3 regions of the Arthrobacter sp. Y-9 genome follow, and region 1 is predicted to be linked to each of the others. Evidence: riboswitches for the same ligand, from Rfam matches in the RefSeq annotation. Region 1 holds a riboswitch; each other region holds the start of a gene.
What was found. Region 1 has a riboswitch for S-adenosylmethionine ahead of P9849_RS05040 (homoserine O-acetyltransferase). Riboswitches for the same ligand answer to the same signal wherever they lie in the genome.
Positions count from the first base shown of each region.

Region 2: linked by a shared signal. The riboswitch ahead of P9849_RS15135 (DUF1737 domain-containing protein) and the one ahead of P9849_RS05040 (homoserine O-acetyltransferase) in region 1 are both predicted to bind S-adenosylmethionine.
Region 3: linked by a shared signal. The riboswitch ahead of P9849_RS03650 (hypothetical protein) and the one ahead of P9849_RS05040 (homoserine O-acetyltransferase) in region 1 are both predicted to bind S-adenosylmethionine.

Region 1 is NZ_CP121463.1:1,166,663-1,176,197, forward strand. It holds gene P9849_RS05035 (bifunctional o-acetylhomoserine/o-acetylserine sulfhydrylase) at 1-991, shown strand, start outside; SAM riboswitch class IV at 1,148-1,262, shown strand; gene P9849_RS05040 (homoserine O-acetyltransferase) at 1,273-2,430, shown strand; gene P9849_RS05045 (hypothetical protein) at 2,725-3,264, shown strand; gene P9849_RS05050 (SGNH/GDSL hydrolase family protein) at 3,266-4,129, opposite strand; gene P9849_RS05055 (phospholipase) at 4,235-4,891, shown strand; gene P9849_RS05060 (RNA-binding S4 domain-containing protein) at 4,875-5,114, opposite strand; gene P9849_RS05065 (beta-propeller fold lactonase family protein) at 5,147-6,205, shown strand; gene P9849_RS05070 (glycine--tRNA ligase) at 6,289-7,674, shown strand; gene P9849_RS05075 (GNAT family N-acetyltransferase) at 7,676-8,683, shown strand; gene P9849_RS05080 (YibE/F family protein) at 8,714-9,535, shown strand, end outside.
Region 2 is NZ_CP121463.1:3,327,904-3,337,438, forward strand. It holds gene P9849_RS15105 (YcaO-like family protein) at 1-498, opposite strand, end outside; gene P9849_RS15110 (CocE/NonD family hydrolase) at 495-1,535, opposite strand; gene P9849_RS15115 (hypothetical protein) at 1,556-2,308, opposite strand; gene amiA (streptamidine family RiPP) at 2,406-2,507, opposite strand; gene P9849_RS15125 (hypothetical protein) at 2,604-3,893, shown strand; gene P9849_RS15130 (prolyl oligopeptidase family serine peptidase) at 3,890-5,827, shown strand; SAM riboswitch class IV at 6,015-6,121, shown strand; gene P9849_RS15135 (DUF1737 domain-containing protein) at 6,358-6,618, shown strand; gene P9849_RS15140 (rhodanese-like domain-containing protein) at 6,615-7,016, shown strand; gene P9849_RS15145 (O-succinylhomoserine sulfhydrylase) at 7,020-8,225, shown strand; gene P9849_RS15150 (hypothetical protein) at 8,469-8,732, shown strand; gene P9849_RS15155 (hypothetical protein) at 8,947-9,168, shown strand; gene P9849_RS15160 (hypothetical protein) at 9,383-9,535, shown strand, end outside.
Region 3 is NZ_CP121463.1:813,151-822,685, reverse strand. It holds gene P9849_RS03655 (cupin domain-containing protein) at 90-665, opposite strand; SAM riboswitch class IV at 909-1,017, shown strand; gene P9849_RS03650 (hypothetical protein) at 1,029-1,331, shown strand; gene P9849_RS03645 (VIT1/CCC1 transporter family protein) at 1,383-2,474, shown strand; gene P9849_RS03640 (YdcF family protein) at 2,605-3,636, shown strand; gene P9849_RS03635 (MarR family transcriptional regulator) at 3,631-4,137, opposite strand; gene P9849_RS03630 (CsbD family protein) at 4,363-4,539, opposite strand; gene P9849_RS03625 (GlsB/YeaQ/YmgE family stress response membrane protein) at 4,624-4,887, opposite strand; gene P9849_RS03620 (hypothetical protein) at 4,933-5,247, opposite strand; gene P9849_RS03615 (sodium:solute symporter) at 5,700-7,220, opposite strand; gene P9849_RS03610 (thiamine pyrophosphate-binding protein) at 7,435-9,126, shown strand; gene P9849_RS03605 (DUF5129 domain-containing protein) at 9,371-9,535, opposite strand, start outside.

The sequences.
Region 1 (9,535 bases):
GTACGGCGGCACCTACAACCTCCTGGCCAACACCCTGAAGAAGTTCGGCATCGAGGTCACCTTCGTCGAGGACCCGGACAACCTGGACCACTGGCGCGCCGCCGTCCGTCCGAACACCAAGCTCTTCTTCGCCGAGGTCGTCTCCAACCCGAGGCAGGACATCCTGGACATCGAAGGCGTGGCCTCCGTGGCGCATGAATCCGGCGTCCCGCTGATCGTGGACAACACCCTAGCCACCCCGTACCTCATCCGGCCGCTCGAGTGGGGCGCGGACATCGTGGTGCACTCGGCCACCAAGTACCTGGGCGGTCACGGCAGCGCGATCGCCGGCGTGATCGTGGACTCCGGCAAGTTCGACTTCGGCGCGGACCCGGAGAAGTTCCCGGGCTTCAACACCCCGGATGAGAGCTACAACGGACTCGTCTACGCCCGTGACCTCGGCGCGGACGGCGCTTTGGGCGCCAACCTCAGCTACATCCTGAAGGCCCGCGTGCAGCTGCTGCGTGACCTCGGATCCGCCGTCAGCCCGTTCAACGCGTTCCTCATCGCGCAGGGTCTCGAGACGCTCAGCCTCCGCGTCGAGCGCCACGTGGAGAACGCGCTGAAGGTCGCCGAATTCCTGGAGGCGCGCGACGATGTCGAACGCGTCGCGTACGCCGGCCTGCCGAGCAGCCCGTGGTACGAGCGGGGACGCAAGTACGGCCCCAACGGCATCGGCGCCGTGGTGGCGTTCGAGATCGCCGGCGGACTCGAAGCCGGCAAGGCGTTCGTGGACGCGCTGGAACTCCACTCGCATGTGGCGAACCTGGGCGATGTCCGCTCCCTCGTCATCCACCCGGCGTCCACCACGCACGCCCAGCTCAGCGAAGCAGGTCAGCGGGCCGCGGGCGTCACCCCGGGCCTGGTCCGTCTCGCCGTGGGCATCGAGCACATCGACGACATCCTGGCCGATCTGGACGCCGGTTTCCGGGCCGCCAAGGCCGCCGTCTGAGTCTCCCGTCTGAGTCCCTCGGGACATCCCAGGGCCGCGCATTCTTCGGAATGCGCGGCCCTCGACGCCTCCTGGGCGAACATAAATCCCGGGATGCCGTCTCATGAAGCGTCATCTTCAGAAACGGCCCTTCCCGATCCTTTACACTGGTCCGAGAGTCACGAGTGCCAGCGCCAAACCCCGGTTCGCTGGCCGGCAACCCTCCTCCTGCGGTGGGGTGCCCCGGGTGAAGACTCGGCCCAGCGCCGGCCGGCGCGGGCAAGCTCAGGAATAGAGGCCCCATGACCATCGCTGCATCCCGTCCACTGTCCACTGCGCGGGACACCACCACCCGCAAGGAGCACGACGCCGGCGCCCGCCACGGCGTGCAGCGCACCGCCGTCGTCGGGCCGCTGGAGCTCGAGGCCGGCGGGAAGCTGCCGGACGTCACCCTCGCGTACGAGACCTGGGGGACGCTCGCGCCCGACGCCGGCAACGCCGTCCTGATCCAGCACGCCCTCACGGGAAGCGCGCACGTCGCGCAGGGTGACACGGACGAGGAGGGCTGGTGGGACGGACTGGTCGGCCCGGGCCGCGCGATCGACACGGACCGGTTCTTCGTGGTGGCCGTGAACATCATCGGCGGCTGCAACGGCAGCACGGGCCCGTCCAGTGCCGCCCCTGATGGCAAGCCGTGGGGTTCCCGCTTCCCGTTCATCACGCTCCGCGACGCGGCGGTCGCCGAGGCGCGGCTCGCGGATCAGCTGGGCATCCGGCAGTGGTTCGCGGTCGTCGGTGGCTCCATGGGCGGCGCGCGGGCGCTGGAATGGGCAGCGGGATTCCCCGAGCGGGTCCGGAAATGCGCGGTGATCGCGATCGGCGCCCACAGCACCGCCGAGCAGATCGCGCTCGCTCAGGCGCAGACTCTCGCCATCCGCCAGGACCCGGCCTTCCGCGACGGCGACTACTACGACGGCCCGGCGCCCGAGGCGGGTCTGGCCCTGGCGCGCCGGATCGCGCACATCTCCTATCGCAGCGAGGCGGAGCTCGAGGCCCGCTTCAGCCGAAAGCCCCAGGAGGGCGAGTCGCCGCTCAACGCCTCCGCCCTCGCCGAACGGGGGCGGTACCAGGTGGAGAGCTACCTGGATCATCAGGGCACCAAGCTCGTCCGCCGCTTCGACGCCAACAGCTACATCGCCCTGACGGAAGCGCTCATGAGCCACGACGTCGGCCGGGGCCGCGGGGGAGTCGAGGCGGCGCTGGCGGACAGTCCGGTCGAGTTCTTCGTCGCCGCGGTGGAGTCCGACCGTCTCTACCTGCCCCGGCAGTCAGAGGCCCTCGCCGCGGCCCTGCCCGGCGACGTCACGGTGCACCGGATCGCCTCGGAGATCGGCCACGACGGCTTCCTGACCGAGGCCGACCAGCTCGGCGCGCTGCTCGGCCGGACGCTGTTCGCCTGACTCCCGGGTTCTGGTCTTAGGGCCGCGGGTTCTCCTGGGGCCGGGTTCGCGGCCTCGGAACCAGAACTCGGGTGGGTCCGCTGTTCCGGTACCTCCTTGGCTGAGTCCGCTATCGGGGGTGGCTTGCCTGGCTGAGTTCGCTATCGGGGTGTTGAGTTCGCTACATCAGGTAGCGGACTCGCGCCTTGGATAGCGGACTCAGCGGCGGCGGACGGACTGGGTCCATAGGAGTAGGCCCGGGCCCGGCCGGAGACGCTTCCGGGACGGGCCGGGCTCCCGGTGTAGGCTCCGACCATGGCCCTGGAAAACCTGCTGCTCCGTCTCGACCGTATTGCCGGCGGCCGCCAGTCCGGCGTCCGCATCGGGGAGCGGCAGCGGCTCCATCCGAAGACGCGGCGCGCCTTCACGTGGGTGCTGTGGCTCCTGGTGCTGGAGCTCGTGCTGGGAGTGGGGGCCGTCGTCGTCGCGCTGGTGCTGTCGAGCAGCGGCGAGCCGGTGCCGTTCGCCGTCTGGATGCGCACCGTGGTGGTGCTCGGGATGACGGCCACCCTGTTCTACTTCGCCTGGCGCGCGACCAAGGGCTGGTACTGGGCGTATCAGCGGCTCCGGCTCTTCGCGCAGATCTTCCCCGTGGTCACGCTCGTCATGGCAGCGATCCCCGGGCTGTATCCGCTGTGGATGGTGACCGAGCAGATCGTGTTCAGCCTCATCATGATCGGCATCGCCGACTTCCTCACGAGCGATCACATGAGGACCGCGTTCCGGAAGCCGAGAGCGCCCCGGGACCAGGACCTGGATCAGGCCTCGGACGACCAGGTCCCGGACGCGTCCTGAGTCAGAGCTCCTGACCCGGCAGGAACACCGGACCGGGCACCGGGCGCTTGGGCTGGATGCCGTCGCCCGAGGACTGGTGCCGCAGACGGCGCAGGACCCACGGGAACAGGTGCTCGCGGGCCCACAGGAAGTCCTCCGTGCGGGCGGTGCGCCAGGTCTTCTCCGGCATCGGTTTGGGCGAGAGCGGTTCCAGACTGTGCTGGACGTTCAGGGCGTCCAGGACCATGGCGGCGATGGTGTGGTGACCGAGCGGCGAGAAGTGCAGGCGGTCCTGGTCCCAGTACTGTGAGCCGGCGAGCTGCCGCAGTGACCACATGTCCGCGATCACGGCATCGTGCCGGGCGGCGACGGTGCGCAGGTTCTCGTTGTAGATGGCCACCTTGCCGCGGAGGGGGCTCAGCACGGTCGACACCGTGTCCGGGCCGTTGAAGAGCACCACCGTGGCGCCTTCGGAGGCGAGACGGCCGACGGCGGCGTCCAGTGTGTTGGCGAGGGCGTCGGGATCGCCGCCGGGCCGGATGAGGTCGTTGCCGCCGGCGGAGATGGTGATCAGATCCGGCTTGAGGTCCAGGCAGGGGTCCACCTGCTCATCAATGATCTGCTGCAGGAGTCGCCCGCGGATGGCGAGGTTGGCGTAGGCGAAGTCGGGGTGTCCGGCGCTCAGTTCCTCCGCCACGCGGTCCGCCCAGCCGCGGTGTCCGCCGGGGCTCGCCGGCTCGGGATCGCCGATGCCCTCCGTGAAGGAGTCGCCGAGGGCCACGTACCGGGACCACGGGTGGCCGCTGGCGCCCTGCTGCTGGGCCTGAGGAGAGGAAGCCGGCGTGGAGGATTCCGGCCCTGACGTTAACTGAGAGGAGTCGCTCATTCTTCCCATCATGCCCCCGGGCGGCTCGGTTACGCCACCGTAGCTTCCGGAACGCGCCGCCATCTTCGGCCGGGCCGATCAGGCCGTGATGGCAGAATACGAGCCATGAGTCTTGACGCCCCCGCCTTCCCCGCACCCACCGTCCTCTGGTCCGTCCCCGAAGATCAGCGGGAGGGCCGGCCTCTGCTGGTGCTGCTGCACGGCTACGGCGCCAACGAGGCGGATCTGTTCGGGCTGGCGGACCAGCTCCCGGACGAGTTCGTGGTCGCAAGTGTGCGTGCGCCGCTGACGATGGGGCCGGGCTTCACCTGGTTCCCGCTCACCGGGTCCCTCGATTACTCCTTCGACGCCGTCAAAGCCGCCACCGACTACGTCCTCGAGTGGCTGGACGGCGTGCGCGAGGAGTTCACTTCCGTCAGCCTCCTGGGGTTCTCCATGGGCATGGCGATGGCCACCAGCATGTGGCGCCGGCGCCCGCAGGACTTCGCGGCGATCGTGGGGCTGTCAGGTTTCGCCGTGGAGGGCGGCACGGACTGGTTCCGGGACGCGGAGCTGGACGGCAGCACGCCGTTCTTCTGGGGCCGCGATCCGCAGGACCCTGTGATCCCACGCGAGAAGGTCGATTTCACTGCGGCCTGGCTGCTCGGAAAGGCCCGCGCCACCAAGGTGCAGTACAGCGGTGTGTGGCACGGCATCAGCCCTCAGGAAGTGGGCCACGTGGCCGAATTCCTGGGCTTCGAAGTGCTCAGCCCGCAGCGGTGATGCGGACGCTCTGACCGTTGACCGTCACCACGTCTCCCGTCGTGAGCTGACGGCCCCGGCGGTCCTCGATGTCGCCGTTGACCTTGACCAGCCCGTTCTTGATGAGCTCGGTCGCCTCCACGCCGTCGTCGGCGAGCGAGGCGAGCTTGAGAAGCTGACCCAGGCGGATCATCGAATCCCGGATCTCGATGGTGTCGATGCCGTCCGGTGCAGGAGAAGTCATATCCCCATGATGCCCTACCCCACGGAGGAACGATGAACATCCCGCTCTACCTCGGTAGCTACACCGAGGACGGTTTCGGGTGCGGCCCGGGGGTCCAGCGCGTGACGGTCGACCCGGTGGCCGGGGAGCTGACGGTGCTGGCCACGAGCTCAGGCGTGCGCAACCCGTCGTTCCTGCTGCGCGGGCCGGGCGGCCGCCTGTTCGCCGTGGAGGAGCTCGACGCCGGCCAGGTGGTCGAACTGGACCCGGAGACCCTCGCGGTCAAGGCCCGGGTGAGCAGCGGCGGGTCGTCGCCGTGTCATCTCGGCCTGGCCGGCGGGCTGCTCCTCGTGGCGAACTACGGTTCCGGGACGGTGTCCGGCCTCTCGCTGGATGAGCCGTGGGGCGCCGAGCCGCTGTGGACGGTGGGTCAGGAGGGTGCAGGCCCGGTGGCCGACCGCCAGGAAGGCCCCCATGCCCACTCGACCCTCGCGCTGGGCGAGGACCGTTTCCTCGTGGCGGACCTGGGCCGGGACCGGGTCGACGAGTACCTCCTGGGTGAGGACGGTCCGGAGCTCGTGGGCGGGCTGGACCTTCCGCTCGGCACCGGACCGCGGCATCTGCTGCTGGACCGGCCCGCCGACGACGGCACGGTGGTGCTCTGGGTCGTCGGCGAACTCGACGCCGCGCTCCACCGGGCCATCCGTCCCGCGGACGGCCCGGACGCAGCGGACGCCGTGGGCGGGTCGTGGGCCCTGGCCGGAGCACCCGTGGCGTTGGCTCCCGGACATGAGCAGGCCTATCCGAGCGAGATCACCGGCCACCCCGGCTCCGGTGAGCGGGCACTCGTGGTGGGCGTTCGCGGGAGCGACACGCTCGCCGTCGTCGGGCGCGGGGAAGAGGAGACGCGGCTGCTGCGGACGCTTCCGTGTGGCGGCGCGTGGCCCCGTCACCTGGCCTGGGCGTGCGACGACGACGGCGCCCCGCACCTCTGCGTCGCGGCGGAACGCGGGCACCGGCTGAGCGTGTTCGTCCCCGGCCCGGACGGTGATCTCACCCCGGTGGGCGGCGTGGGGACATTCAGCCCGACGTACGTGCTGCCGGTAGGCTAGGACGTGTGTCCCCTGTGGGGGACCGGCACGAGTATCCGCACCCGGACCGCACCCAGCGGCCCGCTTTCCCTGGAGTTGTTCATATGGCAGCAAAGTCCACCCTCGATTCGGTCATCTCCCTCGCCAAGCGGCGCGGATTCGTTTTCCAGGCCGGTGAGATCTACGGTGGATCGCGCTCCGCGTGGGACTACGGCCCCCTCGGCGCCGAGCTCAAGGAGAACATCAAGCGCCAGTGGTGGCAGACCTTCGTCCGCGGCCGCGCCGACATGGTCGGCCTGGACTCCTCCGTGATCCTCCCGTCCAAGGTCTGGGAGGCCTCCGGCCACGTCGCCACCTTCACCGACCCGCTGGTCGAGTGCCTCTCCTGCCACAAGCGCCACCGTCAGGACCACCTCCTGGAGGCGTACGAGGAGAAGAAGGGCCGCGCCCCGGAGAACGGCATGGCGGACATCGTGTGCCCCGATTGCGGCACCCGTGGAGAGTGGACCGAGCCCCAGAACTTCTCGGGCCTCATGAAGACCTACCTCGGCCCCATCGACGACGAGTCCGGCAAGCACTACCTGCGCCCGGAGACGGCCCAGGGCATCTTCGTGAACTTCGCCAATGTGGTGACCGCGGCCCGCAAGAAGCCGCCGTTCGGCATCGGCCAGGTCGGCAAGGCGTTCCGTAACGAGATCACCCCCGGCAACTTCATCTTCCGCACTCGCGAGTTCGAGCAGATGGAGATCGAGTACTTCACCGCCCCGGCGGACGCCCCGGCGGCGTTCGAGGAATGGGTCGAGGCGTGCTGGAACTGGTTCGTGGACCTGGGCATCAACCCGGAGAACATGCGCCGCTTCGACGTCCCGGACGGCGAGCGTGCGCACTACTCGGACCGCACCATCGACATCGAGTACAAGTTCGGCTTCGCCGGTTCCGGCTGGGGCGAGCTCATGGGTGTCGCCAACCGCACCGACTTCGACCTGAAGAACCACATCGAGCACTCGAAGCAGGACCTCTCCTACTTCGACCAGGCCTCCGGCGAGCGGTACGTCCCGTACGTCATCGAGCCGTCCTTCGGCCTGACCCGCTCCATGATGGCCTTCCTGGCCGACGCCTACACCGAGGACGAGGCCCCGAACTCCAAGGGCGGCGTGGACAAGCGCACCGTCCTGAAGCTGGACCCGCGCCTGGCGCCGGTCAAGGCCGCCGTGCTGCCGCTGTCCCGCAACGAGCAGCTCTCCCCGCTGGCCCGCGAACTCGGTGACAAGCTGCGCAAGCACTGGAACATCGACTTCGACGACGCCGGCGCGATCGGCCGCCGTTACCGCCGCCAGGACGAGATCGGCACCCCGTTCTGCATCACCGTGGACTTCGACACCCTCGAGGACAACGCCGTGACCATCCGCGAACGCGACACCATGAGCCAGGAGCGCGTCTCCCTGGACCAGCTGGAGGCCTACCTGGCCGGAAAGCTGCTGGGCGCCTAGCATGACCATCCAGTACCGTCCCTGGCGGGAAGGCGACGACCTGGAACTGCTCCAGCTGTGGGGGGATCCCGATTCCCCCGCGGCGGGGCAGTTCCGGGCGTCCTTCGCGCCGTCCGTGGGCAGCATCGACGGAGACACCGCGAACGGTGAGCCGTGGCGCCAGTGCATCGTGGCCGAGGACGTGGTGGACGGAGTCGCCATCCCGGTCGCCGCGGGCGTGGTCTACGAGACGGCCCTCCATAGCGAGCGGCTCTGGTCCTACATCGAGGTGTCCCGCGATCACCGCGGGCACGGCATCGGCTCGAGCCTCCTGGTGATGCTGCGCCGTGAAGCCGAACTCTCGCCCTCGGGCGTGACGGCTCTCCGGTCCAAGGTGGCCGCGGGCACTGACGGCGCCGGTTTCGCGGCGTCCGCCGGGCTCGAGCCCATCCAGCGTTCGCGCCTCGTTGAGGTCTCCGCGGGCGCCCTGAAGCTCCCCGTGTTCGACGGTGAGGGCGAGGACGCGGGCAGCGACGTCATCATGGACCTCGCCACGGGATCCGTGGAGCTGACGCAGGTGGTGGGTCGCTACTACCGGGACGTGCACTCCTGGGACGATCCGGGCGAGCTGTCGCTGGGCACGGTCCAGCGGCTCTTCCTCGACGACCTCTCCGGGGCTCACGGCGCGATCGTGCTGCGGGCCAAGCCGGAGTCGGCGTTCGGCAGCACCGTCTCGCCGACCCGCAAGGGCAGGATCCGCGCGTTCGCGATCAGTTACGCGGCGCCGGGCACGGGGGAGGAGCTCCAGGAGGGCGCCACCGACGTGTTCCTGGGCCACGATCCCGCACTGGATCCGGAGGACGCGGCCGAGGCGGTCCGTGACCTGCTCTCCCTCATCGCCTATCAGCACCCCGTGGTGCTGGAAGTGGACGATTCGATGACGGCGTTGTGCGCCGCCGTCGAGCCTCTGCTGGAGACGGGCGGGGCCCGGCAGCTGGGCGCCGACGTCCTGGTGGTCAGCGACAAGTAACGGCGGAACCGACAGGAGCGGAGCGGACCCATGGGTGCCGGACATTCACACGGCGGGGGCCACTCGCACAACGACGACGGCGCGCCGCCGTCTGCGGAAGCGGCGGCGGCACGGCGTCGGGCCGGGTGGATCCTGGCCGCCATCCTGGTGCCGGTCACCCTGCTCACGGTGCTGGGCATGGCGCTCCTGTGGCCTTCGGGCAAGCACGAGGACCTGCGCCTGAGCTCACCGTATTCCACGGCGCCCGGCGTCAGTTTCGACACCGGCAAGGTCATGAGCGTCACCAAGGCGTCCTGCTCCGGAAGTTCCCCCGAGGCGCAGCAGGATTCGGGTCAGGGCGGCTCGGGTCAGAGTCCTTCGCAGAGCCCTTCGCAGGGCACCGGCCAAGGCTCTGGCCAGGGCGGCTCCACACCCGGCGCCAGCCGTCTGACGTCCTGCTTCTGGGCGGTGACGCAGCCGGACGCGGGTGGTTCGCCGGTCCAGGTGGTGTTCAACCCGGAGGTGTCCGCCTCGGATTCCGTCCACCCCGGTGACGGTATCCGGTACCTGAACCTCTCGCAGGTGCAGGGGGCCTCGGCCGGGCATGCGCCGTCGTACGTGTTCGTGGACTTCGTCCGGTCCGCGCCCATCGCGATTCTCGCCGTGCTCTATGCGGCCGTGGTGATCCTGGTAGCGCGCTGGCGGGGATTCCGTGCCCTGCTCGGGCTGGGGGTGGCGTACCTGGTGCTGGCGTTCTTCCTGCTGCCCGGTCTCGTGGACGGCAAGCCGGCCATGCCGCTCGCGCTCACGGCGTCGACGGCCATTCTGATCGCGGTACTGTACTTCGCGCACGGATTCTCGGCCAGGACTTCC
Region 2 (9,535 bases), 1.4 Mb from region 1:
CCCGGCGGCGGGCGCCGCGGGCTGCGGGACGCCGTCCGGCTCCGCGGTCGTGCAGCGGACCCACAGGGTGCGGACGTCGTCCTCGAGGTTGCGGTAGGGGAAGCCGGCCCGCCCCTCCTGCCAGGGCGCGAAGCGGGGCAGCGTGTCCAAGGGCGCGGGGCGGAGGCCCCGCGCGCGGAGTTCGGCCGCGGTCGCGACGAGGTGGTCGCCGTCGTCGAGATCGGCCGGGATGAAGTTGCCGCAATACCGCTCCATGCCCTCTGCGACGGCGGCGATCCAGGCCTGGCGCTCGTCCCCGAAGGTGGTGCCGAGCGAGACGCGGTCGGCGGGCCAGTCGCCCAGCCAGCGGGCGTCGGAGACCTCAGCGGTCATGGAGGTGTACGCCGGAGGGGCGTGCTCGGGCGTGAGCACGGAACGGACCCTGCGGATGATCCCGGTCTGTTCATCGACCAGGGCCTGCAACGGCAACGGGCTGGCGGGTGGGGCGGCGAGGTTCATGGGGTTCGGGCTCTCTGCTGTGATCGGTGAAGCGGCGACGAGGACGGGACGGCCAGGAGCTCGTCACGGACCGCGGGGGTCCAGGCGGGTTGATCGGTGTCCCGGGCGCCAAACACCCAGGTGCGGGCGTGACCCGGTGGGCCCTCCGACCAGGTGCGGATCCGGTGGAGCAGGCCACCCGCCGCCCGCAGCGCGGCATGCTGGCGCGGTTCCAGATCTGCTGCGAGCCGGTGTCCCCACGGCCCCCAGAGCAGTTCCGTGCGCCCCTGCTTCCAGGCCCCGGCGAGGCGGAGCGTCTCCGCGGCGAAGAAGTCCCGGCTGCCGCCGATCACCAGGAGAGGCGTCCGGAGCGAGCCGTAGCGGGCGGTGAGATCGAGGGGCCTCGCCTTCCAGAGCCGCCGCCAGGCCGCGGAGGCGCCTGGACCGTGGACACCGTCCTCGACGACACTCAGCACCCCGTGCCGCCCGGCCTGCTCATGGAGCCGGTCCAGCGCATCGTCCGGGAGCGGCGGACCGGATTCCCGGGCGAAGCCGTGCTGATGCCACCAGCCGATCCGGTCCCTCAGGCGCGGGCGCCCCTGGGGATCGTGGGCGGTCTCGAACAGACCGAGTGCCGGCACCATCGCCACGACGGCGACGGCGGGTTCATGCCGTCCCGGACCAGAGTCGCCGGGGTCCCCCAGCTCGAGCGTCCGGGCGGCTTCCAGCGCGCAATGGGCGTCGTAAGACGCACCGGCGAGCAGAACCTGGCCGCGCAGCACGCCCTGTGACGCCAGACTGCGGACGGTGGCGGCGCCGTCGTCGCCCTCGGAACGATAGGGGCGCCAGTCGCCCTCGGAGCCGTACCGGCCCCGGACGTCCTGGACCACCACGTCGAATCCGGCGCGGTTCCAGGAGGCGGCCTGCGCACGGTGCTGAGAGCGGCCATAGGGGGTCCGGAGGAGGACGGTTCCGCGGCTCGGCGCTGACGTGCCGGAGCCGGACGCCGGGTAGTGGTCGGCGAGCAGACGGCAGCCGTCGGCGAGCGTGACGCTCACCGTGCGAGGAGAGGCGCCCGTCACCGCCGCCTCCCCGGATGGGGCGCCGGTTCGGGATAGGCGAGGACGGGATGCCCCGTGGCGACAAGAGTGGTGGTGTCCAGGCGCCAGAGGGTGCGGCGGTGCTCGTCGAGGGCGGGTGTGTGGTGCTGCCAGTCGGTCAGCACGGTCAGGAGCCGTGCGAAGAAAAGGGTGTGGGCCGCAGCCGGCAGTCCGTCGAGGAAGCCGCCGGGCTGCTGGCGGTCGAGCCAGGCCTCCAGCTCGGCAGGGGCGGACGACGCAGCGAGTCTGCGGCGCAGGACCTGGCGGGAGTCGGGGTCGCCGTCGTGCAGTCGCAAGGGGTCGATGAACAGCAGACCGCCCTCGCGGTAGCAGCGCAGCACGGCGGTTCCCGCCGCCGGGAGCCGGTCGGCCAGACTCCGCTCACCGGGGGTCTCCGCAACGTGCAGCAGAATTCCCGGCAGGTGTCCGCCGGAGGTCACGGCCTGGGGTGTGACGGTGCGGAGCCGGAGGGCTGAGCCCGGAAGCCGGGTCTCCAGCTCGCGGATGAAAGCCGCAGGGGCCAGGATTCCGACGTCCGCGCGGCCGGCCCTGGGGGCTGTACGGACGCGACGGCGGTCCTCCAGCTCGCCGCGGATGCGCGCTTCGAGCGCCGGGCCGAGGGCGGCGATCCCGTCGCGCTGCTCCGCCAGGCGCAGAAAGGTCCCGTCCTCGGTGCGCACGGTGGTCCGCCCCTGGACTTCGAAGGCGTCGACGGTGTGGATCGTGGGCATGGTCCCTCTTCGCGCATGGTGGTTTCCGGGTCCGGCGGGCTGTGCTCCCGGGGGCGGGCTGCCGGCCGCCCGCCCCCGGTCAATGCTCAGTCGGCGCTCAGTCGAACGGGTTCTCGACCAGAGCGTTCGAGTGCGTCGCGGAGAGGTGCGCGAGCTGTTCGGTCTCTTCAACATCAACCAGGACCTTGGTGTTCTCCATGGCTGGTCTCCTTTCGGTGTGGGTGAGCGCTGCCGTGCGGCAACATCGACAGGCTATCGTTAATGAGAATCATTCTCAAAATCGGAAGGAATCGCCATGTCTTCAGAGCTTCTTCTCGTCGCCGACCAGCACGCCGGCACCGTCCACTTCCTCGATCCGGGAGCCGGCGCCGAGGTGTCCCGGCTGGACCATGTGGTGCTGGCCGAGCACGCCGGGGTGCTGGGTCTGGGCGGCGGACGCTGCGCCTTCGTGGACGACGGCGGCGGAGCCGTCCTGGTGGTCGACCCGTTCCGTCACGGCGCCGCGGCAGGCGACGGGGTGCAGCGGATCCCGGTGGCCATCCCGGGAGAACACCTCGCCTGCGACCCCACGGGGCGGTACCTCGCCGTCACCACCGGCCTCGGCGCCGCCTGGGAACCGTGGAGCGATCTGCTCACCGTGATCGACCGCGACGCCGACGGCGGCCCGCGCTCCCGCCGCATCCGCACCCGGGCCGGGGAGCCGGGAGTCGTGGTCACCGGCGGACGCGGGGAGCCGCGCGTCGTCCTCCGGCACCGCGAACCCGGGGCGATCGAATCCCTGCCGTTCCACGCCGTGCTGGAGCAGGGGGTTCACTGCCCTCCGCTGCGCGGAGAGATCCTGGACGGCTTCCCGGCCGACGGTCACGGCGATGCCTACGACCCCGCCACCGGGACGCTGTACGTCGCGACCGGACGCGGCCTCGAACAGGTGGACGTCAACGGTCCGGAGCCGCGTACGCGGGAGGTTCTGCCGTGGATCGCGCCGGGCCGCGCGTACTTCCTGCGGTTCGACCCGGAACGGCGTCTCCTGGTGGCCGTGCTGCGGGAGGGCGGCGGGAATCCTCGCGAGTGGACGTCCTGGACCAACCGCCTGTGGGTCCATGACCTGGGCTCCGGCCACACCCGGATAGCGCCGCTCAACGACGGCCTGATCTTCCGCTTCGCACTGACCGCGACGGGGGTCGCCGTCGCGTCGGTGCACCCGGACGGGGACCGGCTGACCGTCCTCGACCTGGGCGTGGCGGGCGTTCCGGACAGCCCGGGGGCTACGGGCGGCGCGGCCGAGCCGGACAGCCCGGCCGGTCTGCCGGTCCGTGGCCGCTGGGACCTGCCCGCCATGGACCACGCCCCGCGTCCTGGGCACGAGCCCTGGGACGACGCCGACCGGCGGGCCATCGCCGCCTCCCCCTCCTCCGAGCTCGTGGCCGTCACCCGCGGCGGCCACGGCGAGCTGCACCTGGTGGACACCGCCGCCCCGGGGACGACGTGGCGCACGATCCGGATGGAAGGCCCGCTCCGCGACGGCGGCCACCTGGCCTGGATTTCAGACTCGACCGACGGACCCCGGGACACGGTGGGCCGGTGAACGGCATCCCCGGTTCCGGCCCAGGTCAGGAGCATTTCCGGCGGCTCTTGCGGCGCTGGGACACCAGTCCGCGGCAGGGGATCCCCCAGCTCTCGGGGGACGTGGCGGCGTTCCTCTGGCGCGGCCGTGACGACGCCCACTCCGCGTTGCACGTCGCCTCCGCGACCGCGCTCCGGAAAGCGTGGGACCTGCGCTCCGGACCGCCCCCGGGGACGTCTCCGGGGACACCGTTGCCCGCTCCGGACGGACTGCTGGTGCGGGGATTCGCCCTCGCCCCGGACGGGGCGCAGGTGGCGGCTCTCCTCAGCGGCGACGGCGACGAACTCGCCCAGGTCTGGCTCCTGACCCCTGGCCGTCCCGCCCGTCCCCTGCGCGGCGCCCACTCCTGGCACGCCGTCCCCGTGTGGACCCACGGCGGGGAACGGCTGTGGATGCTGGACGGCAAGCCCGGCGCGCAGCGCCTCGTGGGCTGGTTCCTGAGCGACGCCGACGACGGAACCCCACCGTCCGGGCGGCCCTCCGTCCTGCCGTTCCCGGACAGCCTGGTGGACGACCTCCAAGGGCGGCGCCTCACCCTCGGAGCCGACGGGGACGCCCTCACCCTGCGCTCCCGGGCTCCCGGGCGCCCCGAGCAGCAGTGGACGCACGACGGCGACGCCTGGGTCCCGCTGAAACCCCCGGGCCCGGCCGGCGGCCCTGATTCTGGCGCCCAGCGGCCTGGGCCGTCAGGGTCGGAGTCGTCGAGGTCAGGGCCGTCGGGGTCAGGGTCGGCTCCGGCGCCTGCGCGTCCGGGAGCGACCCCGCGCCCGGACCGCCCGGGCCAGGCGCGTCCGGCGCCCGAGCGCGTGCTGGCCCGGCTCGACACACCCGCCGGGACCCTCCGCGCGGTGGAACGCGAGGGCATCACCACCCTGGACCTCGACGGATCGGACCTGGTGCGGCTGGCCCCGGCCGAGCGACTCCAGGAGCTGTCCCTGAGCCGGACCGCGGCCGGTGACCCTCCGGACGGGACGCTGTGGATCCGCACCGCATCCCCCGAACGACCGTCCGCCGTCGCGTGTCTGCCCCTCACGCATCGGCCTGGGGAACCGTCCTCCACGCCGCACCGAACCGGCGGCCCGGAGGACATCGTCCATCGGCGGCTCCTGGGCACGGCGGACGACGGGACACCCGTGCCCGTCGTCGTCTCCATCCGGGCGGACGCGCTCGGGCCGGGCGGCCTGCCCCGGAGTCCAGCGCCGCTCCTGCTGAGCTGTTATGGCGGCTTCGGGGTCCGCCACCACCCCGAGGCCGAACCGAGTGTGCCCGCGTGGCTCGAGAGCGGTGGCGTTCACGCCGCCGCCCAGCTGCGCGGCGGCGGCGAGCTGGGGCCCTCGTGGCACGAAGCCGGCCGAGGCTCCGGCAAGACGCGGACGGTCCGGGACCTGCTCGACGTCGCGCGCTTCCTCGCCGCGGAAGGCTGGACCACCCCGCGTCAGACGGTCGCGGTGGGGGCTTCGCACGGCGGCTTCGTCGTGACGGCCGCGGCGCTCCGGGAACCATCCGCCTTCGGCGGCGTGATCGCCGTGGCCCCGCTGCTGGACATCGTGGACCTGGACCGGCACGGCCTGGGAGGGCAGTGGCGCCACGAATTCGGGGCGGACGGGGAATGGCCGCCGGAGGAGCGCGCCGCGGCGTCGCCTCTCCACGTGCTCCGCGGGACCGGACACTTGGACAAGGCCCCGGCCCTGCTGTGCTGCGTCATGGGGCGGGACGAACGCGTCGACAACGAGGCGGCTCGCGAGTTCGTCCGGCTGTACCGGGACCGGGGCGGCCTCGCCTGGCTCCGCGAAGAGGAGGGCTCCGGGCACGGCCAGCGGCGGGCCACGGAGGTCCTCGATTTCTCGGCCACGGTGCTCGCGTTCGCCCGGGCCGTCGCGGACCGGTGCGACTGACGCGCCTTCACCCACGGAAACGTGGTTCACCCCCTGAAATTTCCGGGGGTGAACCACGTTTCCGGGGGTGCGGTTTCCGTCGACGATTGCGTCGCGGTTTCCGCCGCCGTTTCCTCCCGGTTTCATGACACAAGATGAAGCCTCCCGTCACACTTCTCCCCGGGGGCTGGTGCTAGATTTTTTGCAGAGTAACGAGCACCGGTGACAAGCCCTGACTGACCGGTCGGCAACCCTCCACACGCGGCGGGGTGCCTCAGGTGACTACTCGGCATGTGTCAACTGCAAGCGCGAAGGAGCCCCACTTGCCTGCCCGCAAAGAACCCACGTCCGCCCCTGCCGGAACCGCCAAGGCCACGACTCCCCGGAGCACCACGGCCAAGCCTGCCACCCGGGCTCCGCGCACCACGAAGGCTGCGGCCGCCAAGCCGGCAGCCGCCAAGGCCTCCTCCGCGAAGGCCGCCACGACGACGGCGACCGCCCCCGCCGCCGAGCAGACCACTGTGGCCGTGCCCGCCGTCGCGCCCCAGGACGTGACGGCCGAAGCGCCCGCCCGCCTGCCCTACCGCCTCTTGACCGGCCCGGACACCCGCGAGTTCTGCGAGCGGGTCTCCGCCGCCCTGGCCGATGGGTACATCCTCTACGGGAGCCCGTCCGTGACCTTCAACGGGGAGACGGTGATCGCGGCCCAGGCCGTCGTCCTGCCGTACGCGCCGCCCGCGCCGCCGGCCCCCGTGGTCGACCCGTACGCCGTCCCCGCCACCGGCTTCGCCCCCTACGGCGGTGCCCTGTGAGCTACGCGGGTGACCTGACGCCGCAGCAGGCCTGGGACAAGCTCAAGGACGGCGCCATCCTCGTGGACGTGCGCACCGAAGCGGAGTGGGCACACATCGGCCGCCCGAAGGCCCCGTCCGGCGATCCCTTGTTCATCCAGTGGAACCTTGCCGGCGGCGTGCCGAACCAGGGGTTCCTCACGGAGCTCGCCGAGCAGGCGCCGGAGGCGGGCACCGCGGACCTCGTGTTCCTGTGCCGTTCCGGGCAGCGGTCCATCGCGGCGGCGGAAGCCGCGACGGCGGCGGGCTGGTCCGCGTACAACGTCCTGGAAGGCTTCGAGGGCGTCCCGGACCGTTTCGGGGAGCGCACCGTGAACGGCTGGAAGAACAGCGGCCTGCCGACCACCATCGGAGCGTGAGGCATGGCGTTCAATCCTGAGGCCGCTTCCTGGTCGCCGGCCACTCAGGCGGTGCGTGGCGGGCTGGACCGCACGGGCTTCTATGAGACCTCCGAGGCGCTGTTCCTGAATTCGGGCTTCGTCTACGACTCGGCCGAGGCCGCCGAACGCGCCTTCACCGGTGAGGACGAACGCTTCGTCTACTCGCGGTACGGCAATCCGACCGTCGCCACCTTCCAGGAACGGCTGCGGCTGCTCGAAGGCACCGAGGCGTGCTTCGCCACAGCGTCCGGCATGTCCGCGGTGTTCACTGCTCTCGGCGCGCTGCTCGCCGCCGGGGACCGCGTGGTCGCTGCACGGTCGCTGTTCGGGTCCTGCTTCGTGATCCTGAACGAGATCCTGCCGCGCTGGGGCGTGGAGACCGTGTTCGTCGACGGGCCCGATCTGGATCAGTGGCGCGAAGCCCTGTCCGTGCCGACGCAGGCGGTGTTCTTCGAATCGCCGTCGAACCCGATGCAGGAGATCGTGGACATCGCCGCGGTCAGCGAGCTCGCGCACGCCGCGGGCGCCACCGTGGTGGCCGACAACGTCTTCGCCACCCCCATGCTGCAGCGCTGCACGGATCTGGGGGCCGACGTCGTCGTGTACTCCGGGACCAAGCACATCGACGGCCAAGGGCGCGTCATGGGCGGCGCGATCCTCGGGACGAAGGAGTTCATCGACGGGCCGGTGAAGAACCTCATGCGGCACACGGGGCCGTCGCTGTCGAGTTTCAACGCCTGGGTGCTCACGAAGGGTCTGGAGACGCTGGACATGCGCGTGCGGCACTCATCCGCCTCCGCCCTGAAGCTCGCCGAGTGGCTCGAGCAGCAGCCGCAGGTGACCTGGGTGAAGTACCCGCTGCTTCCGTCGCACCCGCAGTTCGAACTGGCGAAGCGGCAGATGAGCGCCGGCGGCACGGTCCTGACCCTCGAGCTCGCGCCACTGCCGGGCGGCACGGCCAAGGACGCGGCGTTCACGCTGCTCAACGGCCTGAAGGTCGTGGACATCTCGAACAACCTGGGCGACTCCAAGAGCCTCATCACCCATCCCGCGACGACGACGCACCGCGCCATGGGCCCGGAAGGCCGGGCCTCGATCGGGCTGGGTGACGGCGTGGTGCGCCTGTCGGTCGGGCTGGAGGACGTGGACGACCTGATCCGCGACTTCGAGCAGGCGCTGGCAGGCTAGCGCCCCTGGAATGTGAGGTCAGTCGATGCCGCGTGATCGGTGATCATGGGGCATCAACTGACCCCGCATCACGTCCGGGCCGGGTCTCGCCTCGCCTTGTAGCCCACGCGTGCTATAACAACCCCGACCATGGGGAGCACTCCATGGGTACCCCTACCCATCGACGGTTCGTGCGCGGTCCGGATAGTTTTGAGTCAACAGAAACCGGGCAGGCCGGGTTCACCACGAGCAAGGAGTAGGAAAATGGCAGTTTGGGGTGCAGACGTCCAGCAGCTTCGCGCACTGGGTAAGAAGCTCGAAGCAGGCGCACAGGCCATCGATGAGCAGCGTAACCAGCTCACCAGCGCACTCAACGGCGTCCAGTGGATGGGCCCGGACGCGGACAAGTTCAAGAACGAATGGCAGTCCCAGCACGTGCCGGCCCTGAACAAGGTCGCCGAAGCACTGCGCACCGCCGGCAAGAGCGCGGCCAAGAACGCCCAGGAACAGGAAACCGCTTCCCACTAAGCGGCCCACCCCACCCACGGCGGGGAACCTGGACCCACACCCACGGCGGGCACCCCACACACGGGGCGCCCGCCGTCGGGCATTTAAAACACAGCCCCGCCCCGCACCCTGCCGCGAGAGAACAGCTCACGCCCCCAAAACCCCGCTGAAAGGGCACCAACTGCTCCCTCGCGGAGTGGGGGGCGGGCTGCTGAGGCGATAGGGTCGGCTCTTGATGACTATTCAGCATTTCCTGCGGGAGTACTCGGAAACCCACTCGGCGACGGCCGCGCGACGCGTCGTCGGGTACGCCATCGGGGCGATGATCCTCGGCCTGGCGGTCTGCGCGATCCTCGGCGTGATCCCCGCGTGGCTGTTCTGGGTGGTCGCGGGCGCGGAGCTGATCACGGACGTCGTCCTGACCCGCGGCTGGATGCGCGAAGACGCTCAGCGGTGACTTCCGGGCACCCCCGCCCGCCCCTCGCCGCGAGAGAACAGCTCACGCCCCCAAAACCCTCCCATGAGGGCGCCAACTGCTCCCTCGCGGAGTGGGGACGCGAACTCGCCAGCATGGGGAGCGCTGCCCATCGACTCGGGGGCAGGGGCTGCGTACGGTGATCGCAGGATCCCCGGCCGCGACAGCCCCCGGGCAGAACACCGAGGAGGATGTCATGGCCGTATGGGGCGCGAACGTCGAGCAGCTCAGGACCCTGGGCAAGAGGATGCAGAAGGGCGCCGACGTGCTGAACGACCAGCGCACCGCCCTCTCCTCCACCCTGAACAGCACGCGGTGGATGGGTCCGGACGCGGAGAAGTTCCGGACC
Region 3 (9,535 bases), 350 kb from region 1:
CGAGTTCAGGGGACACTCCACTCCAGCCTTGCGGATTCACTGCACAGAATGACCCGCCAGCGAGCGCCCGACCCCCGCGAACCACTCCCCTACGCCGCGGCGGCGGGAACCAGGACCCAGAGGACCTCGACTTCTTCATCGGTCGGGTTCAGCCAGGTGTGCGGCTCACGGCCGGGGAAGCTCAAGGTGTCGCCGGCGGAGAGTTCGTAGCGCTCATTGGAGAGGATCAGCACGATCCGGCCCTTGACCACGTGCAGCACATCGACGTCGCAGTCCACGGAGTAGAGTTCCGACTCGCCCTTGCCTCCGGGCTCGATGACTCCCCTCAGCAACTGCACCCGGCGTTCGGACCGTGCGGTGAGCAGGGTCTCGATGATCCCGTCGCCACCGAACGAGATCTTGGGAGCCTCGTCGGCCCGGGTCAGCGCCACGTCGGTCGCCGCGAACAGATCACCGATGTCCACCGACAGCACCTGGCAGAGCGTGACGAGGGACGCCACGGAGGGCGAGGTCAGATCGCGTTCCACCCGGGACAGGAAGCCCTTGGTCAGGCCGGTCACCTCGGCCACCTGCTCGATCGTCATGCGCTGAGCCTTGCGGGCCGCACGGATCCGCGAGCCGATGTTGATCGGCGCGTTGCTCGGCTCGATGGGGAGGGCTTTCATGGTGGCCTTTCAATCGCGGGCGCCGCTCGAGGTGGGGGGATCCACGAGTTGGGCACGGAAGTGTTCCCGGTCACGTTGGGCAGCTTCTGGAAGCGAGTTTAGTACCAGGGATCAAGTTATGCCTGCACCTCAACTTGGATCCGTCGCAACCGGAGTCTCCCCAGCTCAACACCGCGTCACAGGACCCCCGGCCGACCGCAGATCCCTGCCGCGCTCCGCCGTCGTCCGCTACAGTGTAGTCAGCTTCACGAGAGGTGGCGCCAAGCTCCGACTGGCCACCCGCCAACCCCATGTTCACGGGTGGCTCGGATGCAGAAGCGGCCCCGTTCTCCTGGCGGGGCAAGAGCACACGCAAGGATTCTCATGTCCGTCACCGTCCTGCCCGCCGTCGACCTCCAGAGCGGCCGGGTCACCCTGTTCCTCCACGGCGCCAGCCACCACTACTTCTGCGCGCAGCCGCATCAGCTGATCGACGCGCTGAACCGGGCGGTCCGGCCCCCTGTCTGGGAGGACGACGGCGTGCTGACGGTCCGCGTCGCGGTCACGGGTCTGCGGGCCGGACGGGAGCTCAGATTCAGCCTTCAGCCGCTCTCCCGATTGCGGTCCACCGAAACCGGAAGCGTCGGTGAACCGTCCGAAAATCCGCGGAATTTCGCGCTACAGTGAGGGCTGCGCAATGGGGCGCCACCTCCGACCACACCTCAGGAGCAGGATCCCATGAACACCCCTCAAGCGTCACCCGCCGATATCCGGCGCTGGCAGCAGTACCTTGCGGACGAACGCGCCGAAGCCTCCGTGTACCGCGATCTGGCGGCCCGTCGCGAAGGCGAGGAGAAGGCGATCCTCCTGGCTCTCGCGGAAGCCGAGGGCCGGCATGAAGCCCATTGGCTGACACTGCTGGGCGATCAGGCGGACAAGCCCCGCCATGCCTCCCTCAACAGCCGGTTCCTGGGCTTCCTGGCCCGGAACTTCGGCTCCGTATTCGTTCTGGCGCTGGCTCAGCGCGCCGAGGGCCGCTCCCCGTACGCGACCGATCCCCACGCCACCCCCGCCATGGCCGCCGATGAGCAGATCCATGAAGAAGTGGTGCGAGGCCTCGCCACCCGCGGCCGCGCCCGGCTGTCCGGGACGTTCCGCGCCGCCGTGTTCGGGGCGAACGACGGCCTGGTCAGCAACCTCTCCCTCGTCATGGGCATGGCGGCCACCGGCGTCGACAGCCAGGTGGTCCTCTTCAGCGGCGTCGCGGGCCTGCTGGCCGGCGCCCTCTCGATGGGCGCGGGCGAATACGTCTCGGTCCGTTCCCAGCGGGAACTCCTGGAGGCCAGCCGCCCCACACAGATCACGCTCGACGCCGCACCGCGCCTCGATCTGGAGCACAACGAGCTCGTCCTGGTCTACCTGGCGCGCGGCATGAGCCGCGAAGCCGCCGAGCACCGCGCCGCGGAACGGATGGGGCGCTTCAGCTGCGACTGCGACCCGAGCCTCTCCCTGCATCCCGAGGCCCCCGAGACGACGAACGACCATGAGGAGATCGGCACCGCCTGGGGCGCCGCCTCGTCCAGCTTCTGCTTCTTCGCCTCCGGCGCGCTCATCCCGATCCTGCCGTTCCTCTTCGGCATGAGCGGTTTCGGCGCGCTGGCGCTGTCGGTGGTCCTGGTGGGCCTGGTGCTGCTCGGCACGGGCGCGGTCGTTGGGCTGCTCTCCGGCACGTCGCCGCTCAGCCGTGCGCTGCGTCAGCTGCTGATCGGACTCGGCGCGGCCGGGGCCACCTACCTTCTGGGCCTGCTGTTCGGGGCCACGATCGGCTGATCCGCTCACTGACCGACGACGGCGCACCCTCCCCTGGCACACAGGCGGAGGGTGCGTCTTTGCCCACATACGGCTCGCGGCCACCCGTCCCCTCCCGGCCTCTGCGTAGAGTTACGTGCGGGAGGAACGTATGGACAACATCACCAGGGTGATCCTGGAGAACATCACCACGGTGCTCGCCATCGTGTTCGCACTGGCCGCCGCCGTGAGCACCTGGAGGGACCGCCGCCGCATGAGGAACGGGGTCTTCCTGCTCCTCGCGCTGGGCTTCGCGCTGCTGAGCCTGGGCCGGAACGACGACACGGCGTGGCTGCTGCTGATCGTCGTGCTGCTCGCCATCCTCGCGGTGCCCGTGCTCGGACTCTTCCTCGTGGTGAACGGCGTCGTCATGCTACGGCGCGAGGGACGGTCCATGGCGAATCTGCTGTCTCTCGCCGTGGGCCTGCTCGTGCTGTTCGCCCCCTTCCTGCTGGGGCTGCTCGAACGGTTTGCCGGAGGTCCCGAGGCACCCCTCTGGGTGAGCATGGTCCCCTTCCTCCTCTTCATGCTGGTGGCCTATGTGGGCTTCGTGTTCTGCGCATTCCTCCTGTACTCCTTCATCTACGCGCGTACCCGGAGCAAACAGGTGCCGGATTACGTCATCATCCTCGGGTCCGGCCTGATCGGCGGGAAGGTCCCCCCGCTGCTCGCAGGGCGTCTGGACAAGGCGGTGCAGATCCACCGGGCGGCGCCCGAAGGGTCTCGCCCGGTGCTCATTCCGAGTGGCGGCCAGGGCCCTGACGAAAGCCGCAGCGAGGGCGCAGCCATGGCCGAGTATCTGGTGGACGCCGGCGTTCCCGAGTCCGATGTGCTGCCGGAGACCGAGGCTCGCACCACGATGGAGAACCTCGAGTTCTCGCGTGCTCTGATGACGAAGAACGATCCGGTCGTCACGGTGACGACCAGCAGTTATCACGTCTTCCGGGCGGCGATGTACACCCGCCGTGCGGGGATGAAGGCAGTGGTGCGTGGCTCGAAGACCGCGGCCTACTTCGTCCCCAGCGCATTTCTGCGCGAGTTCGTCGCCGTGTTCCTGCAGTACAAGTGGATCAACTTCGGCGTGTGCGCGGCGATCGTGCTCGGCTGCCTCGCGCTGCTCTGGGAGTCATACCGCTGGTCATGACGTCTTCCGGAAGACGCCTGAGCCGGACTCCCGCAGAGCGGCGATGCAGTCCGTGAGGAACCCCTCCACGATCGAGAGTTCCTCATCGTCGAAGGACCGGGCCACCGCGGTCAGGGCTTCTGCCTGGACTTCCAGGATCGAATGGACCACGGTCCGTGCACGTTCGGTCGGATGCAGGATGTTGAACCGCCGGTCCCTGGCATCGGGCTCGCGGACCAGATAACCGGCCCTCTCCAATCGCGCCACCAGGGTGGTGGTGGAGGCAGACGAGAGACCCAGATGTCTCTCGATCCTGGAGGCCGTGACCTGCCGGTGTCCGGACTCGGCGAGCAGGTACCGCAGCGCGGCGAGGTCGGTGGAGTTCACGTTCAATTCCTCGCGGAGGCCTTCACGGGCCTGTTCCGCGGCGATCGTGAACTCACGGAGATGATGGAGGGCGGAAAGCGCCTGGTCGTGACGATCGCTTTCCTGCCAGCGCCTGTCGATCAGTTCGAGCGCCATCGAAAATCAACCTTTTCGATTTCGGGGTACTACGGGCCCGCTCTCCCGGGATGTCTCGTCACCGCACGGGACCAGCGGGGCGATGCGCCACCGGGGTCTTCACGCTCCCCCGGCGCGCTGACGAGCGGGAATCTCTTCCCGCCGGCAACCCGTCAGGGCCGGCACCCCCACGATGATGTGGGTCGATGCCGGCACCGACGAAGGCGCAGGGTCAATGACCTTGGGTCACTTGTCTTTGAAGGCGTCCTTGACGTCCTCGCCGGCCTGCTTGACGTCACCCTTGGCCTGCTGAAGCTTGCCTTCAGCCTCCAGCTTGTGGTTGTCCGTCGCCTCGCCGATGACTTCCTTGGCCTTGCCGACCGCCTGATCGGCAGCGTTCTTGGCCTTGTCGATGAAACTCATGATGTTCTTCCTTTCAGTGAGTGCTGAAAACCGTGGCGGGCCGTGAGGGCACGACACTGCGGACGGCTGTGAGGGTCCGAGTCCTCAGGCCCGGCTCTTGCGGGTCAAAGCCCCCCAGACGACCAGGACCAGCACGGCGCCGCCGATCGCGAGCAGCCAGGATCCGAGGGACCAGAAGCTGTTGACGCCCTCGTGGAACAGTGCCGATCCGATCCAGCCACCGACCAGCGCGCCGACGACGCCCAGGACGAGCGTCGAGAGCCAGCCGCCCCCGTGCTCACCCGGAGTGATGGCCTTGGCGATGGCGCCTGCGATCAGGCCCAGAATGATCCAACCGAGAAATCCCATGATTTCCTCCTCAAATAGTGCTGAACAGTGTGTCGGTGAAGATTGTCAGGCGGTGGCCAGGGCGGGCTGGGAACCCGACCGGTGATCCGCGGGGTGCGCGTCGGCCGTGGCTTCGACGGCGAAGCGGACGTGACGCTGGACGAAGCTCGCATCGAGCAGCTTCTCCATGTCCGGAATGAGCCGCTCCTCGACGAGGGCCATCACCGCCACGGGGTCGGCGGTGCCGCTCATCGTATAGACGGCGTGCAATACGAGCCCGTCGGAGTCACCCTCGACCCGGACGCTCGCGTCGGCAAGCGCAGGGTGCGCCTTCGCCGCATTGACAGAGGCCCTGGCAACCAGGCTCTGGTAGCTTTCCATCTCGCTCTCCCGAATTCTCTGAAGTGTGCAACTCAAGAAATGCAACCGCCCGCAGGCGGGGGAACCGTGATCCGCTCCTCCCCCAGCCGGCGGCGGAATGGATCATGCGCATCACGCTAACACATAGCTCGCTTGTCTAGCTAGTCGTCGAATCAACGCTTCGCACTGAGTGCAGTTCCCCTACATTCGTGATCTTTTGGCGATCAGCGGCACGCATCTCTTTAGATAGCTAGACTTCCGATCCACCGAGACCCCGCGGTCGAATGGCTCTTAACGGTCAGCGCGCTGCTCAGATCACCCGCCCCGGGACGCACGAAACCCGCCCCGGTCGGTGACCGGGACGGCTTGCGTGTGGAGTGGACTTCAGTGCCGCAGCGCGGCGCCGACGACCCCATCCAGGGATCCGGCGTCGCTCCTCACACCAGGCTCTGGACGGAGGTGCGGCTACGCCGTCAGTGCGCCGGGATGACCGGCTCTTCTTCGGCGTTCGCGCCGGCCAAGCGGGCGTTCCACGCCTCGATGACCTTCGTGTCCGTGGGCGGGGTCATGAGCGACACCGCGATGTAGACGACGGCGGAGGAGATCAGGCCGTAGTAGATCGGCTCGTTGGCGTAGACGCCGTCGAGCGGGACCTTGGCGTTGATCTCGAGGATGATCATGGTGCCGAGGGTGACCACGGTGCCGACGGCCATGGAGACTGCGGCGCCCATTCCGGTGCCGCGCTTCCACACGAGACCGCCCAGGATCGCGACCAGGAGGCCGCCCACCAGGATGTCATACGCGATGGTGAGAGCCGCGACCACGTCCTTGACCAGGATGGCGAGGATGATCGCCACCACGCCGAGGCCCAGGACCCAGAGACGGTTCTCCTTGACGTCCTCTTCGGGATTCTTATCGTGCTCGACGGCCACGTTGCGGCCGAACCAACTCGCCACGAACGGAGCGACGTCGGTGCGCGCCACAGTGGCTGCCGCGATCAGAGCGCCGGAGGCGGTGGACATCATGGCCGCGACGGCGGCGGCGAGTACCAGGCCGCCGATGGCGACCGGCAGGATGTGGGTGGCGACCTCGGCGTAGACCACGTCCTTGCCGAGGTTCGCGACGTCGATGTTCGGCAGGGCCACGTGGGCGGCCATGCCGATCACGGCGCCGGCCAGGCCGTAGAGGATGCAGTAGACGCCCGCCGTCGCGCCGCCCCAGCGGGCCACGCCGGGGGTCTTGGCGGTGAACACGCGCTGCCAGATGTCCTGGCCGATCAGCAGGCCGAGGGTGTAGACCACGAAGTACGTGATGATGGTCTGCACGCCGATGCCGTCCCACTGGAAGAACGAGGCGTTCACGCGCTGCTTGATGCCGTCCCAGCCGCCGGCCGCGCCCAGGGCGAAGGGCAGCATGAGGAAGAAGACGCCGATGGTCTTGATGAAGAACTGCACCTGGTCGGCCAGGGTGATGGACCACATGCCGCCGATGGTGGAGTAGACCAGCACGATCGCGCCGCCGATGGCGATCGCCAGCCAGCGGTCCCAGCCGAAGAGCACCACGAAGATGGTGGCGTAGGCACTGGTGGACGTGGCGCAGAGCATCAGCGTGTACGCCAGCATCACGATGCCGGAGGTCTGCGTGGCGCGCGTGCCGTACCGCAGCGTCAGCATCTGGGACACGGTGTAGATCTTCAGCTTCTGGATCATGCCCGCGAACAGCAGGCTGAGCAGCAGGACGCCGACGCCGATCGCCACCACGAGCCACATGCCGGAGATGCCGAACTTGTAGCCGAGGCCGACACCGCCGACCGTCGAGGCTCCGCCGAGGACCACGGCGGCCATGGTGCCGGTGTACAGCAGGGGGCCGAGGCGGCGGCCCGCCACCAGGAAGTCGCTGTTGTTCTTCGTCCGGGATTTGCCCCAGAAACCGAAGGCCAGCATTGCCGCGAGATAGAGGATCACGATCCCCGAATTGATGATGTTTCCGTCCATGGTGAACCTTACTCAAAGGGTGGTGCGCTGGGTCACGACCGAGCGTGACGACTGACACAAGGGTAAGTTTCCGCTTCAACCAAAGTCAACCAATCAGCAACAACGGGTGCATATTGGAAAACTCCTGGGTAGCATGGTGTTGCGCGCATCACCTTCCACGGAAGCCGCCGAAGGCCGGTCCGCGCCCACACGAACTGCTACCCGAGGGGGAGAAATGTCCGGAGAGCACCCGGCAGTACGCAACGGCGGCGACCTGGTGGTCGAGACCCTGCAGGCCCTCGGCGCCCGCACGGTCTTCGGCATCCCCGGCCAGCACGCGCTGGGCCTCTTCGACGCCATGGGCTGCGGACGGCCGCACTTCGTCTCCAGCCGCATCGAGAACAACTCCGCCTTCGCCGCGGACGGGTATTCCCGCGCCACCGGACAGCCGGGCGTCCTGTTCCTCTCGACCGGCCCCGGGGCCCTGACCTCCCTGGCCGGGTTGCAGGAGGCCTACGCCACGGGCGTTCCGATGGTCGTCGTCGCCAGCCAGATCCCCACGCCTGGTCTCGGGGCACGGCGCCGCGGCATGCTCCACCAGCTCGACGATCAGGCCCTCGCCGCCTCCCAGGTGACGAAATCCCAGCGGACCATCCAGCACGCCTCCGCCATCCCCTCCGCCCTCCGCGACGCCTGGGCCGAAGCCATCACCGCACCTCAGGGACCGGTCTGGGTCGAGGTGCCGCAGGACATCCTGCTGGAACCCGTCAGCACTCCCCCGGTCCGGGACATCACGGCCGAAGCCCACCCGGTCCCCGCCCGCGCCGAGCTGATCGAGGAGGCCGCCCGAATTCTGACGTCGGCCCGGCGGCCACTCGCGATCGCCGGTGGCGGCGTCCGTCGCGGGCAGGCCGAAGCCGCGCTCCTGGAACTGGCGGAAGCCCTCGACGCCCCGGTCATCTGCTCCCCCGGCGGCAAGGGCGCCTTCCCGTGGGAGCACCCGCTCTCGCTGCAGTCCTGGATCGAGGACGTGCACATGAGCGAGTTGATCGAGGACGCCGACGTGCTCCTGGCCGTCGGGACGTCGCTCGGCGAGGTCACGTCCAACTACTTCACCCTGGCTCCGCGGGGGCGTCTCGTCCAGATCGACGCGGAAGCCCGCGTGCTCGAGTCCAACCATCCCGCCCTCGGGATCCACGCCGACGCCGGTGAGGCGCTGCCGGCGCTGCGGGCCGCCGTCGTCGGGCTGCTTCGGGACCACGAGCCGCAGGACCACGACGGCGCCGCCCGCGACTGGCACGGCCGCTCCCCTCGCGAGGTGGTCGCCACCGCCCTGGACACCGTCCGCGACCGGCTCGCCGGTCAGGGCCTGGACCATGAGCTGGACTTCATGGCGGCCGTCCGCGCAGCCGTGCCCGACGGGATGCAGACCTTCTGGGACATGACGATCTCCGCCTACTGGGGCTGGAGCTGCTGGGACGCCCGCGCGGGCCAGTTCCACTCCGCCCAGGGCGCCGGCGGCATCGGGTGGGCCTACGGGGCCGCGATCGGCGGGTCCGTCGGCCTGGGCGAGCGCGTCCTGGCGGTCTCCGGCGACGGGTCCTCGATGTACTCGATCTCCGAACTCGCCACGGCCCGGCAGCACGACGCCCCGGTGACCTGGCTGATCGTGGACGACGGCGGCTATGGCATCCTGCGCGAATACATGGAGGGCGCATTCGGCAAGGCCACAGCCACCGAGCTGTCCCGGCCCGATTTCGTCGCCCTCGCCGAGTCGTTCGGAGTGCCGGCCCGCCGTGTCGCCGCGGAGGACGTCGAGCAGGCGCTGCGGGAAGCCCTCGAGGCGGAGGGGCCGAACGTCGTCGTCGTCGACACGAAGCTGCGGATGTTCGCCCCGACCCACCTGGACCGCCCGGTCACCCTCTGACCCCGCGGCACAGGCCCGTTAACGCCGTCGGCCCCGGGCTGGCGCGGTCTGCTGGTGACCACAGCACGCCGCCTCCGGGGCTGACAACGGGATTCGGGTAGTAAAGGGCCTCCGTCGATCGGCGTCACCGTCCCCTCTCGCATCATCCACGGCCCGGCGCTTCCGTTCCGTACTCACCACTGTGGCCGAGCAACATGGGACGCGCCTTGCCGCTGCCTGGGGCGTGACTGGGAATCGCGTCGCCTCAGAAACTCGACGAGCTCCCCGAGCCCGAGAAACTGCCGCCGCTCGACCCATAGCCCGTGCCGCTGCTCGAGGAGGACGACGACGCGGCGCTGCGCGCCGAGTCCACAGCCTGCTGGCCGGCGTCGAGACCGCTGCCGAAGTTGATCACCGAGATGATCGGGAC